Regions from separate parts of the Streptomyces roseochromogenus subsp. oscitans DS 12.976 genome, predicted to be linked through region 1. Evidence: riboswitches for the same ligand, from Rfam matches in the RefSeq annotation. Region 1 holds a riboswitch; each other region holds the start of a gene.
What was found. A riboswitch is a leader RNA that binds a small molecule or an ion and turns the genes downstream of it on or off. The one in region 1 is predicted to bind cobalamin.

Region 1 (4,510 bases):
CACTGTTCACCAGTACACAGTCCTGGCACATGGCGTTCGTGCCCCTCTATCTGGCGCTGCTGATCTGGGTGGTGCGCCCGCTGGCCGCCCGGCTGCTGCGCGGGCGCGGGGCGGGGACGCCGGACCCGGCGGCGGCCGTGGTCGTGGTGGCCGCCGGGCTCATGGCCTCCTGCGCGGCCACGGAATGGCTCGGCGTCCACTTCGTCTTCGGGGCGTTCGCCTTCGGCGCGGTCATGCCCCGGGAGGGCGCCGGGGAGCGGCTGCGGGTCTCCGTGATGGACGGACTGGAGAAGTCGGCCACCCAGATCCTGCTCCCCGTCTACTTCGTGGTCGCGGGCACCCGCGTCGATCTGACCACGTTCCGCGCGGCACACCTCGGCGAGCTGGCGGTGATGCTGGCGGTCGCGGTCGTGACGAAGATGGCCGGTGCCGGCCTGGGGGCCGCCGCGGCCGGACTGCCCCGGCGGGAGGCGCGGACCGTCGCGGTGCTGATGAACACCCGTGGCCTCACCGAGATCGTCATCCTCACCGTGGGACTCCAACTGCACTTCATCGACCAGGCGTTCTACTCGATCCTGGTGGTGATGGCGGTGCTGACCACGGTCATGACCGGACCGCTGCTCCTTGCCCGCCGCGCCACGGAGGAGAACGGTGTGCCCGTGGAGCGCGGAGCGGGCCGTGTTCCCGGGCTCGCGGCCGGCGGCCGGGAGGAGACCCGCTCCACGCATCAAGAGAAGCGGTCCTGACCGCCCCGCCTCAGACGGGCTGTACGGACTCGTCCCACACGCTGGTGCGCAGCAGCCCGGCGCGGTGCAGTCGTTGCTCCAGTTCCAGGACCTCCTGCGCCGCCTGCCGCGGACACGGAGCCGCCACCCCGATGAGACCCCAGCGCCCGGCCACGGAGGTGATCGCCCGCGCCCACCCCTCGTGCCCAGGCCGCTCGACGCTGTCCTCCAGCCGCTTCAGATCCGTCTCCGCCGCCGGCCGCACCACCTTCGTCGCCGCGTACACCCCCCGCCGCCTGCCGAGCACCTCCCGCGCCTCGGCGAGGAACGCGCGCACGTACTCGGCGCCGTTCGAGGAGAGGTTCAGATCCTGCATGGCGACCACAGGCCGCCGGCCGAAACGGCCACCCAGACGGGCGATGGCGAAGTCCACGCCGCCCTTGACGAACCCCAGATCGCGTCCCGCCCCCCGGAACGCGCCGTGCAATGCCGCCATGCCCTCCTGTACGGCACGGAACTGAGCGGCCGTGATGTCGAACCGGGCGCAGGTCTCCTCGTCCACGTAGACGCTGCCCTCCCAGACGCTGCCCCGGGTGATCTGCACCGTTCCGCCCTCGGCGGGCTGCCCGGCCACCACATGGGCGGAGGGTGCCAGGATGAACTCGTAGCCGGGGACGCGGTGGCGCAGATAGTGGGTGTGCGCCTCCAGGACGTAGTCCTCCTCGGTCTCCATCGCCTGGCGGGCCAGCGCGTTGAGCGCCGCGTCGTCGGCCAGCGGCACCGCCATGCGGATCCTGCTGCCGGTGAGCGCCTCGGCGGGTTTGAAGCAGCCGAGCTCCAGCCCGTACCGTTCGCGCAGCAGGCGGGCCGCCGTGTGCACCCGGTGGCGCAGCTGGGCCTCGTCAGCGCCGGCCCGGGAGACCGAGTAGCCGGGCAGCCGGGGCAGCAGCACGCCGAACTCCCGGTGGAACGCGGTCACTTCGGCCTCGGCTGCCAAGGTGGTCTCCGGGGAGCTGCCCGCCCCCGGCGCGGGGAGGCCCACCGCGTCCTCGACCGTCGGGTACAGCGTCGTCTTCCGGTTCCAGCGCTCGGCGACCTCCGGCCCGTTGGCGTCCACCCGCAGCTGCTCCAGGCCCGCCGCGCGCTTCAGCCAGAGCAGCAGCACCCGTGCCTCGGCGTCGATCGCGAACAGTCGCACCACCGTCTCCGGTACCGCGCTCAGCTGCCGGACCAGGCGTTCCAGCGGTGCGGCCGGCCGGTCCGGGAACGAGCCGACCGCCATCGCCAGCAGGGCGTGCGTCAGGTAGTAGTAACGCAGCTCGGGGACCTCCACGGGGACCGCCTCGGACGCCGCCACCGCCTGCCGCCACGGCTCGCCCCGGCCCACCACCAGGTCGCCCGGCGCGGCCAGATACACCGCCCGGGCCTCGTTGTACGCCGAGAAGTCGTCCGGCGAGCGGCCGAGGGCCAGTTGGGCCACGTCGGCCTCGAAGCAGCCCTTCAGCGTGGACGCGGTGCCGAGCACGATGGCCGGCACCTGGCCGCGCGGCACCCCGAACGGCAGCAGCTCCTTGCCCGCCGCCTCCTTCGCCCCGGCCAGATCCGTCCCGAGCAGACGCCGTGAGACCTGCTCCAGTTCCTCGGTCGAGAGCAGATCGGGTCCGGTGACGAACCCGTTCCACGCCAGGGTCTCACCACGGTGAACGACGGTCTGTTCCTGTTTCTGCATCCACGGCTCCCGGATTCAGTGCGGAAAGCGACAGGTCGATCACATTCTGTATGCCCCCGAAGGGCGGTCGGACCGCTCACAGGTCACGGCAGCCTCACTCACAGCATGCGCCCGAGGGCGCCTGCCGGCCGCGGCGCCGGTGATGGGATGATGATCGACGACATCAGGGCGACGGCGGTCCGAGGAAGCCGGTGGAAATCAGGCGCGGTCCCGCCACTGTGACCGGTGAGCGAGTTCCGGCAGGCCACCGCCCCGTCCGGGGTGGGAAGGCGGGGCGAGTGACGACCCGGGAGCCAGGAGACTCACGCGGTCGCCTCCTCGACGGACACCGGGGCGGATCTCCCCGGGAGGGGAGTGGTGCGGCGTGCCCGAGAGGCCGACGGAGAATGCATCAGGCGGTGCGGCGCCGTGCCGGGTCGTGGTGTGCCGGGACTGCTGCTGCGGCAGCCCCAAGGTGACCGGGGTCGATCACGCGGCGCAGACCGCGCGGCTGCGGGCGGAGATGCCGGTCCGTGTCTCCGACTGCCTCGACGTGTGCGATCAGGCCAACGTCATCGTCGTACAGCCCTCGGCCGCGGGCCGGGCCGCCGGTGCGCGGCCGGTCTGGCTCGGGCTCGTCAACGACGCGGACGCGACCGAGGACATCGTCACCTGGGTGCGCGCCGGCGGGCCGGGCGTGGCTCCCCTGCCGGACATCCTCGACCTGTACACCTTCACACCGCCCCGGCGCCGCGCGGATCCCCCGGCGTGAAGTGCGCGTGGCGTCATCGCCGCACTGCATGTGCTCCGTGAGGTGTTCCGTGTTGTCCACGAAGATGGAGCTGACACGCACGCACCGGTGCGCATCCACGACCCGGCGGACTCCGCCGTCGGCGTCGCGGGAGAGGAAGATCACGTCGGGCGGAGGCGGTCTTGGGCATGCGCGCGTCGCGCGGTACGGTCGATCCGATATCGACGACGGCGACACGGAAGCCGGTGGGAATCCGGCACGGTCGCGCCACTGTATGAGGGACCCCCAGGGGCTCGCGAGTCAGACCCGTGGCCGTCGTCATGTGCACCACCGAGATGGGACGCGAACTCCCAGAGGAGGTCCTGCCATGGCGCAGACCGTCGCCCAGCCGACAGCAACCACCCCCGTCGTTCCCGCCAAGCTGCCACTGAAGGCGATTGCTCCCTGGGCGGTCTTCTTCGGCGTCCTGATGATGATCCTGCTCTACTTCGTCGGCGCCGAGCAGGGCGCCACCTCCGTGTTCAACGGCACGGGCGTCCACGAGTGGGTGCACGACGCCCGCCACCTGCTCGGATTCCCCTGCCACTGACGCGAGGGACTCCGCACGCCCATGAACTCCGCAACCGTACGGAAACTTCTTGTACGGGGCATGGTCACCGGCCTCGCGGCCGGTGTGCTTGCCCTGATCGTGGCCTATCTCCTCGGTGAGCCGAACGTCGACAAGGCGATCAGCTACGAGGACGCCCACTCCCACGGGCCCGAGATGGAGGTCGTCTCCCGCTCCCTGCAGTCCACCGCCGGCCTCGCCACCGGCGTCCTCGTCTACGGCGTTGCCTTCGGCGGCATCGCCGCGCTCGCCTTCTGCTTCGCCCTGGGCCGCGTGGGCCGCTTCAGCCCGCGCGCCACGGCACTGCTGCTGTCGGGCTGCGCACTGCTCGCCGTGTACGTCGTGCCGTTCCTGAAGTACCCGGCCGCTCCGCCGTCGGTCGGCAACCCCGACACCATCGGCAAGCGGACCACCCTGTACTTCCTGATGACGGTGCTCAGCGTCCTCCTGGCTGTCGCCGCCACCATCCTGGGCAAGCGGCTCGCGCCGAGCCTGGGCACCTGGTGGGCGACCGTGGCCGCGGTGGCCGCGTTCGCCGTCGTGATCGGCCTGGCCTACCAGTTCCTGCCCGTCGTCAACGAGGTGCCCAAGGACTTCTCGGCCACCCTGCTGTGGCGGTTCCGGCTCTCGGCTCTGGCGATCCAGATCGTGCTGTGGAGCGGATTCGGCCTCGTCTTCGGCGAGTTGGCCGAGCGCGTGCTGAACCCCAAGCCGGCCAC
Region 2 (4,510 bases), 7.9 Mb from region 1:
CCGACCGGCCGTCGACCTCACCGATCAAGCCCGGCGCGAGCTGCCGTGCGACATCGCAGTTGGTGCATCGCTCGTCCACGTACCAGCCGTCCTCGAACCGTTCCTCACTCATGGCTCGTCCTCTCCGCGTCGCGTCCGCCGTCCGGCTTCTCACTCTCCAGGGTTTCCGCGCCCCTCGGATAAGGGAAGGGGGCGCGGATCTTGTGCTTGCGGCGGCGCGCTGCTCTGGGCGGGCGGTCTTGAGAATGACATCTGTTGCACGCCGAAGCCTCCGTTGGCGGGCGACGCGGACGGATTGCCCCGGCTGCGGACCGGTTGTCCCCGGAGGCCACTTTCGGCGATCTGTCGAATGCGCGGGCTCCCGATCGACGTGAGGGTGAAGGCAGGACATTCCAGGGACTTCAGGAGCATCCATCGTGACCGTGACCGCGGATATGGCCATCTCCCTCGACGGGTACGTCGCCGGCACCGACGTCTCCGTCGGCAATCCGGGAGGAGACGGTGCCGAGCCGCTCTTCGAGTGGATCCACAACCTGGCGAGCTGGCGGGAACGCCAGGGCATGACCGGAGGGGCGGAGAACCGGGACTCCGAGCTGATGCGCGAGTGGTTCGACGCCACGGGAGCGGTGGTCATGGGCCGGATGATGTACGACACCGGCGAGGAGTTCTGGGGCGACAACCCGCCGTTCCGGACGCCGGTCTTCGTGCTCACCCACCGGCCCCGGCCGACCCTGGTCAAGGAGGGCGGCACCACGTTCGTCTTCGTCTCCGACGGCATCCACAGCGCCCTCGAACGGGCGAGGGCCGCCGCCGGCGACCGGAACGTCGACATCGCGGGTGGGGCGAGCACGGTGCGGCAGTACCTCAGGGAGGGCCTCATCGACGAGCTGCAGTTGCACGTGGTGCCCGCACTCCTCGGAGCGGGGCTGCGGCTCTTCGAGGGCGTGGGCGCCGGGCGGCGGAGCCTCGAACAGGTCAGGGTGGTCGGGACACCCCGCGCCACCCACCTGAAGTACCGCTTCGTACGGTGACCCCGGAAGCCGGGGTCACCGCCTCGGTTCCGCGCTCTCGACGCCCAGTGCCCAGGCGCCGTAGGCCGCCCCGGCGGTCTCGAAGGAGAAGATCACGTGGGACGCGGCCGTGTTGACGTCCCGCCAGAACCGCTGGACGGGGTCGGAGTCGAAGTGACCCGTCGTCCCGGTGCCGCGGAAGAGGCGCTCGACGGCCGACACGGACAGTTCGACCGCCAGCGCGAAGTCGCGCGGTCCGCGGACCGCCGCCTCACCGTCCCGGGTCTCCTCGACGCCGTCGGCGACCCGTGCGGCGCGCTGGACGAGGAGTTCGGCGGCGTCCACCTCGGCGGCCGAGCGGGCCAGGTCGATCTGCACCGGCGCCTTCTCGCGCAGCGGGGCGCCGCGGCGGTCGGTCCGGCGGAGGTTCTGCTCGGCCGCGGTGCGGACCGTACCCCGCGCGGCGCCCACCACGGGGACGGCGAGCGGCAGGGCGTTCACGGCGTTCACGGGGACCGTGTGGCACCGGGCTTCGGAGGCCGCGGCCCGCCCCGCGTTGATGTCGAACCGGGACAGGGTCAGATACTCGGGCACGAAGACGTCGTCGAGCACCATGGTGTCGCTGCCGGTACCGCGCATGCCCAGGGTGAACCAGGTGTCCTTGACGGTGATGTCCGACCGCGGCACCGCGAAGAACCGCACCTCGCCCCGCCCGTCGGGGCCCACGGTGCCGGGTACTGCGGAGCAGGCGAAGACCCAGTCGGCGAAGCGCACCCCGCTGATGTACTTCCATTCACCGCTGAGCCGCCAGCCGCCGGAGGCGCGCTCCGCCTTGCCGGCCGGCATGAGCGCGCCCGCCATCAGGGCGTCCGGCCCGTCGGCCCACAGCACCGCCTGGCCCTCCAGGGGCAGATACGCCCCGTACCGGGCCGCGTAGGCGGACAGCGAGGCGGCCCAGGCCGCCGAGGCGCACCCCTCGCCGACCAGGATCACCGCCGAGGTCATGTCCGTGAAACGGCCTTCCGTACCGCCGAAGGCCGCGGGGACGAAGTGCCGGGCGAACCCGGCCTCCCGCACCGCCTCGACCACCTCGGGCGCTAGCCGCCGGGCGGCCTCCGTCTCCGCGCCGCGCCGCGCCGCGATCTGCGCCACGCGCGGCGCGGCGGCGACGACGTCCGCCACGCCCGACCTCTCGGCCAGGATCGTCGCTTTGCTGTCGCTGAGCATATGTTCGCCACCTCCACTGGGATGGCCGCAGTCTCTCCGCCCGAGCCCGCGACGGGCCGCTCCCAAGCCGGGACCGGCCCGTCAATCACCCGACCGGCTTCAATCAGCCCGCCGACGGGTCGCACCGCCCGTTCCCGCACCGTGCCGAGGCACCTGGAGACCGTCCTCCCGGGAATTCGCAGGGCGGGCCGCGGCCGCGTGTCTCACCTCACCTTCCGAATGCCGGACGTACGCCACCGCGTCTCCGGTCGGCCCCGTAGGGTGACTTCTGCAGCTGGTTCGCCCCGTCAGCCAGGCGGGACGCGTCGCAAGAGGGAACCCGGTGGGAATCCGGGACTGCCCCGCAGCGGTGAGCGGGAACGACCGCCGTCATACGCACTGGGTCCGATGTACCGGGCCCGGGAAGCGACGGCCAGTAGGTGTCCTCCTGGGAGAGGACGTGCCCGCGAGTCCGAAGACCTGCCAACTGCCCGTGTGCGGGACGACTCGTGCACGGACATCCCGGTGACCTCGAGGGCGGGTCGGCGCAGACAACCGAGCGGGCGGCCGTGGGCCGTTGTCGCCCGGTCCGTCACCCCCTTCGCGCTCTCGTCCCGTCGCCGGGATCTCAGGGATTCATCTCGCGAAGGAGATCTCCGTGACCAGCAAGTCCGCAGCCGCGGCAGCACGGGCCACCGTGTACGGCTACCCCCGCCAGGGCAGGAACCGCGAACTGAAGAAGGCGATCGAGGGCTACTGGAAGGGCCGTGTCACCGCCGACACCCTCCGGGCCACCGCGGCCGAACTGCGCCGCGGTACCTGGCGGCAGTTGGCGGACGCCGGCGTCGACGAGGCGCCGACCGGCGACTTCTCGTACTACGACCATGTACTCGACACCACCGTCATGCTCGGCGCGATCCCCGCACGCCACCGGGACGCGGTCGCCGCGGATCCGCTCGCCGGGTACTTCGCCCTGGCGCGCGGGACCCAGGACGTCGCGCCGCTGGAGATGACCAAGTGGTTCGACACCAACTACCACTATCTTGTGCCCGAGTTGGGCCCGGACACGGTGTTCACGGCCGACTCGGCCAAGCAGGTGGCGGAGCTCAAGGAGGCCGTCGGTCTGGGCCTGACCGCCCGGCCCGTCCTCGTCGGGCCCGTCACCTACCTGCTGCTGGCCAAGCCCGCGCCCGGCGTGGCCGGCGACTTCGAACCGCTCACCCTGCTGGACCGGCTGCTGCCGGTGTACGGCGAGATCCTCGCCGACCTGCGTGCGGCCGGCGCCGAGTGGGTCCAGCTCGACGAGCCCGCGCTCGTGCAGGACCGTACCCCGGCCGAACTGAACGCCGCAGCCCGCGCCTACCGCGATCTCGGAGCCCTCGCCGACCGGCCCCAACTGCTGGTGGCCTCCTATTTCGACCGGCTCGGCGAGGCGCTGCCCGTGCTGGCCAAGGCTCCGGTCGAGGGCCTGGCCCTGGACTTCACCGAGGCGGCCGCCGCCAACCTCGACGCCCTCGCGGCCGTCGGCGGGCTGCCCGGCAAGCGCCTGGTCGCCGGCGTCGTCAACGGCCGCAACATCTGGGTCAACGACCTCAAGCAGTCCCTCGCCACGCTCGGCACCCTGCTCGGTCTCGCGGACCGTGTCGACGTGTCGCCGTCCTGCTCCCTCCTGCATGTGCCGCTCGACGCCGCCGTGGAACGGGACATCGAGCCGCAGATCCTGCGCTGGCTCGCCTTCGCCCGGCAGAAGACCGCCGAGGTCGTCACCCTCGCCAAGGGCCTCACCCACGGCGTCGACACGATCGCCGCGGAACTGGCCGCGAACCGGGCCGACCTGGCCTCCCGCGCCCGCTCCCCCCTCACCCGCGACGCGGCCGTACGGGCTCGTGCGGCCGCCGTCACCGAGGCCGACGCGCGCCGCTCCCAGCCGTACGCCGAGCGGGCCTCGGCCCAGCGTGCCCGCCTCGGTCTGCCGCTGCTGCCCACGACCACGATCGGTTCGTTCCCGCAGACCGCCGAACTGCGCACAGCCCGCGCCGACCTGCGTGCCGGCCGCATCGGCGCGACCGGCTACGAGGAGCGCGTCGAGGCGGAGATCCGCGAGGTGATCTCCTTCCAGGAGAAGACCGGACTCGACGTCCTGGTCCACGGTGAGCCCGAACGCAACGACATGGTCCAGTACTTCGCTGAACAGCTCACCGGCTACCTCGCCACCCAGCACGGCTGGGTCCAGTCCTACGGCACCCGCTACGTCCGCCCGCCGATCCTCGCCGGTGACGTCGCGCGGCCGGCAC
Region 3 (4,510 bases), 6.3 Mb from region 1:
ATCAGCCCCGGCAGCTCTGCGGAGACGTCCACCCGGGTCGGGTTGCCGATGCGGTAGTCCGCGCCGGAGGCCCGGGCCGCCAGCAGATCCGTGTCGGCGGTCGACAACAACAACACTGTGCTCATGCAGGCGCTCCCGGTGGGATGAAAGGCAGTCCTTGCGGCGCGCCCGACTCGATGAGCCGCCAGAGCGCGTCCGTGTCCGCGTGCTGTTCGATCAGGTCGCCGAGCCGGTCGAGCTGCTCCTCGCGCAGCGCGGCGAAGGAGGTGTCCGGCGCGGGCACGAAGCGGCGGCCCGCGGCGGCGGCCACCTCGCGCAGGAAGGCCCGCCGGAAGCCGTCCGACTCCAGCGAACCGTGCCAGTGGGTGCCCCAGGTCTGGCCGACCCGGCAGCCGTCCAGGCTGTGTCCTTTGTCATCGGAGATGAACCCCTCACCGCCGAGGATGTCGGCGACCCCGTGGTGGATCTCGTACCCCTCGACCCGCTCGCCGAGGGCCTCTCCTTCCGGCCGGGTCAGGGTCTTCTCGCGGGCGAACCGCACCCGCACGGGCAGGATCCCCAGTCCGGCCACATGCCCCTCGCGGCTCTCGACCTCGTCCTCGATGTGCTCGCCGAGGATCTGGAAGCCGCCGCAGATGCCGAGGACGGGGCGGCCTTCGGCGGCCCGGTGCTTCAGCGCCTCCGCCAGCCCGCGCTCCCGCAGCCACTCCAGCGCACGCACCGTGCCCCGCGTACCCGGGATCACCACCAGGTCCGCGTCCGCCAGCTCCTCCGGGCGGTCCACGAACCGCACCACGACACCCGGTTCGGCGGCGAGGGCGTCCACGTCCGTGAAGTTGGACATCAGCGGGATCGCGCACACGGCGACGCGCAGCACGTCCTCGCCGACCGGGGGAGACACGGTCGACTCGCGGACCGTGCCGCGCAGCGAAACGCGCAGGCCGTCCTCCTCGTCGATGCCGAGCCCGTGCCGGAACGGCAGCACGCCGTAGGCGCGCCGCCCGGTGAGGCCGTGGAGCATCTCCAGCCCGGGCTCCAGCAGGGAGACATCGCCTCGGAACTTGTTCACCAGGAACCCGGCGACCAGTTCCTGGTCCTCGGGCGAGAGCAGGGCGACAGTGCCGAAGAAGGAGGCGAAGACGCCGCCGCGGTCGATGTCGCCGACCACCAGCACGGGCAGCCGCGCGTTTCGCGCGATCCCCATGTTCACGATGTCCGTCCGGCGCAGATTGATCTCCGCCGGTGAACCCGCCCCCTCACAGATCACCGCGTCATACGTGCCCCGCAACTCGGCCAGGCAGTCCAGCACCGTGCCCAGCAGCCGCTGTTGCCGCCCGCCGTGATAGCCGCGGGCGCTCAGCTCGCCCACCGGCTTGCCCAGCAGCACCACCTGGCTGCTCTGCTCGCCGCCCGGCTTGAGCAGCACCGGGTTCATCAGCGCGGTCGGCTCGATCCGGCACGCCTGGGCCTGCATGGCCTGCGCCCGCCCGATCTCCGCGCCCTCACGGGTCACGAAGGAATTGAGCGACATGTTCTGCGCCTTGAACGGCGCGACCTTGACGCCCTGACGCACCAGCCACCGGCAGATCCCGGCCGTCACGACGCTCTTGCCGGCGTCGGAGGTGGTGCCGGCGACGAGAAGTCCCCCGTTCACTGTCCACGTCCCTTCAGACCCTTGGCGAGACCTTTGACGAAGAGGCGCGCGGCGACCGTGGTGCCGAGCGCGAGCAGGCCGACGCGGCGGGAGAGCCGTACCGCCCGGTCGATGTCGCTCACCTGGACCGCCCGGCCGGTGTGGCCGTTCAGCACGGGCCGGTGCTCGACCCGGCCGCCGTAGGAGAGTGTGCCGCCCAGGCGGACGCCGAGCGCGCCCGCGAACGACGCTTCGACGGGGCCCGCGTTGGGGCTCGGGTGCTTGGGGGCGTCGGCCTTCCAGGCGCGCAGGGCGCCTCGCGGGTCGGGTCCGGCCGCGGCGGCGAGTACGGCGGTCAGCCGGGCTCCCGGCCAGCCGGCCACGTCGTCGAGGCGGGCCGAGGCCCAGCCGTAACGGCGGTAGCGGGAGGACTTGTGACCGACCATCGCGTCCAGGGTGTTGACGGCCCGGAAGCCGAGCAGCCCGGGCACCCCGGCCATCGCGCCCCACACCAGCGCGCCCACGACGGCGTCGGAGGTGTTCTCGGCGACCGACTCGACCACGGCCCGGGCGATCCCGTCGGCGTCCAGCGCCTGCGGGTCCCGGCCGCACAGATGCGGCAGCCGCGCCCGCGCCGCCTCGACATCCCCGCGCTCCAGGGCGCTGCCGATGGTGCGGGCCTCGCGCGCGAGCGAAGTGCCGCCGACCACCGCCCAGGTGGCGGCGGCGGTCAGCGCGACGGAAGCGGCGGGGGAGGGGCGTACAGCGCGTACGGCCACCGTGCCGAGTGCGACGGCGCCACCGGCGCACACCACGGTGTGCAAGGTGCCCCAGCCGCGGTGGTCGTGCCACAACGCGCCGTCCACGGCAGCGGCCGCACGCCCGAACGCGGCGACCGGATGCCCGTGGCGCGGATCGCCGAGGAGCAGGTCACCGAGGAGGCCGGCGGCGGCGCCGTACGCGTAGCTGCGATCGGCACCCATCGGCTCAGCCGTCCGTGGGGACAGGAGCGGGCCTGGTACGGGTCCTTCGGCAGCCGGGCATGGCGATCGGTGTCCTCACTCAGGGTGTCCGCGCCCTGGTTCGACGAGATTCGGCGGTGAGAGTTCCTGGCTCCCGGGGGTTCTTCCCCGGTGACAGTGGCGGGACCGCGCCGGATTCGCACCGGCTTCCTCTCCTGCCGCCGTACATGGCGTGGGCAGTCCACCACGCGCCCGGAACGGCCGTCAACTTGCCATTGACCTGCACGGGGAGAGTGTGCCGATCCCCACATCGCGGGGTGCCCGTGGCCTGTGCGCACGGCGAAGGCTCCTCTCCGCGGCGGGCGGGGAGGAGCCTTGGTGATGCCCGGTTCGTGATGCCTGTGGTGGTGCCTGTGGTGGTGCCGTCCGGTTCGTGGCGTTCTGTCAGGCCTTGGCGACGATCAGGTAGATGCCGTACGCCACCGCCGCCGCGCAGGCGGCGAAGCAGACGTAAGCGCCGGTGACGGCGAGCGCGGCGGAGCCGCCCTGCGCGGCCGCCCTCTCGCGCCGGGCCAGACCGTTGACACCGAGGGTGAACAGGGCCACCAGGGCCACGGTGAACACGAGGCTGACGCCGAAGACGGAGCCGATGGCTGCCCAGTCGATCTTCATGATGCTTCCTTCGGTAACCGGGTGGCCGGGGTCAGACGGTGGCGGCCGGCGGGGCGGACTGGCGCGCGGACTCGGCGGCCGGGGCGGCGATCGTGGCCGTCAGGTCCTCGGCGACCGTGCCCGCCGGGGGCGGGGTCACGGCGGCGATGGCGGTGGTCACCACGCCGGCCGGCTCCTCGGTCTCGACGACGTTGGTGTGGTCGATGACCTCGCGGCGGGAGATCTTCCAGATCGCGGCGCTGGCGGCGACGAGGAAGACGGCGACGACGGCGGTGCCCCAGTCACCCAGGTCCGTGACGGACTCGGCGCCCGCGCCGACCAGCGCGGCGGCCGGCAGGGTGAGCACCCAGGCGACGGCCATCCGGGTCGCGGTGGACCAGCGGACCACGCCGCCCTTGCGGCCGAGGCCCGCGCCCATCACCGAACCGGAGACGACGTGCGTGGTGGAGAGCGAGAAGCCCAGGTGGGAGGAGGCCAGGATGGCGGTCGCGGCGCTGGTCTGGGCGGCGAAGCCCTGGCGCGGCTCCAGGTCGGTCAGGCCCGTGCCCATGGTGCGGATGATGCGCCAGCCGCCGATGTAGGTGCCGAGCGCGATGGCCAGGCCGGCGGAGAGGATGACCCAGACCGGCGGGTTGGAGCCGGGGGCGATGGCGCCGCCCGCGATCAGCGCGAGGGTGATGATGCCCATCGTCTTCTGGGCGTCGTTGGTGCCGTGGGCGAGGGAGACCAGGCCGGCGGAGGCGATCTGGCCGGCGCGGTACCCCTTGCGCGTGGCCTCGCCCTCGCCCTCGGCCTTGCCGCCGATGCCGTAGGAGAACCGGGTGGCCAGCATCGACGCGACGCCCGCCACGACGGGCGCGGCGACCGCCGGGAGCAGCACCTTGGTGACCAGGACGTCACCGTGTACGGCACCGAAGCCGGCGGAGGCGACGGTGGCGCCGATCAGACCGCCCATCAGGGCGTGCGAGGAGCTTGAGGGCAGGCCCACCAGCCAGGTGACCAGGTTCCAGAGGATCGCGCCGACCAGGGCGGCGAAGATGACCTCGGGACGTATGCCGCTCTCGTTGACGAGACCCTTGGAGATCGTGTTCGCGACCTCCACGGAGAGGAAGGCGCCCACCAGATTGAGGGCGGCTGACATGGTTACCGCGATCTTGGGCTGCAGAGCGCCTGTGGAGATGGTGGTGGCCATCGCGTTCGCGGTGTCGTGGAAACCGTTCGTGAAATCAAACGCGAGTGCGGT

Region 2: another riboswitch for cobalamin. It lies ahead of metE (5-methyltetrahydropteroyltriglutamate--homocysteine S-methyltransferase); the one in region 1 lies ahead of M878_RS55460 (hypothetical protein).
Region 3: another riboswitch for cobalamin. It lies ahead of M878_RS82125 (cobalamin biosynthesis protein); the one in region 1 lies ahead of M878_RS55460 (hypothetical protein).

Annotation. Positions count from the first base shown of each region.
Region 1 covers NZ_CM002285.1:1,200,780-1,205,289, reverse strand. Annotated here, with positions in the region: gene M878_RS55470 (cation:proton antiporter domain-containing protein) at 1-746, shown strand, start outside; gene M878_RS55465 (hypothetical protein) at 757-2,454, opposite strand; cobalamin riboswitch at 2,636-2,758, shown strand; gene M878_RS55460 (hypothetical protein) at 2,819-3,205, shown strand; cobalamin riboswitch at 3,371-3,515, shown strand; gene M878_RS55455 (CbtB domain-containing protein) at 3,552-3,773, shown strand; gene M878_RS55450 (CbtA family protein) at 3,795-4,510, shown strand, end outside.
Region 2 covers NZ_CM002285.1:9,050,865-9,055,374, reverse strand. Annotated here, with positions in the region: gene M878_RS88920 (MBL fold metallo-hydrolase) at 1-112, opposite strand, end outside; gene M878_RS88915 (dihydrofolate reductase family protein) at 417-1,031, shown strand; gene M878_RS88910 (acyl-CoA dehydrogenase family protein) at 1,047-2,237, opposite strand; cobalamin riboswitch at 2,496-2,718, shown strand; gene metE (5-methyltetrahydropteroyltriglutamate--homocysteine S-methyltransferase) at 2,875-4,510, shown strand, end outside.
Region 3 covers NZ_CM002285.1:7,515,734-7,520,243, forward strand. Annotated here, with positions in the region: gene cobN (cobaltochelatase subunit CobN) at 1-125, opposite strand, end outside; gene M878_RS82120 (cobyric acid synthase) at 122-1,654, opposite strand; gene M878_RS82125 (cobalamin biosynthesis protein) at 1,651-2,616, opposite strand; cobalamin riboswitch at 2,715-2,856, opposite strand; gene M878_RS82130 (hypothetical protein) at 3,040-3,267, opposite strand; gene M878_RS82135 (inorganic phosphate transporter) at 3,299-4,510, opposite strand, start outside.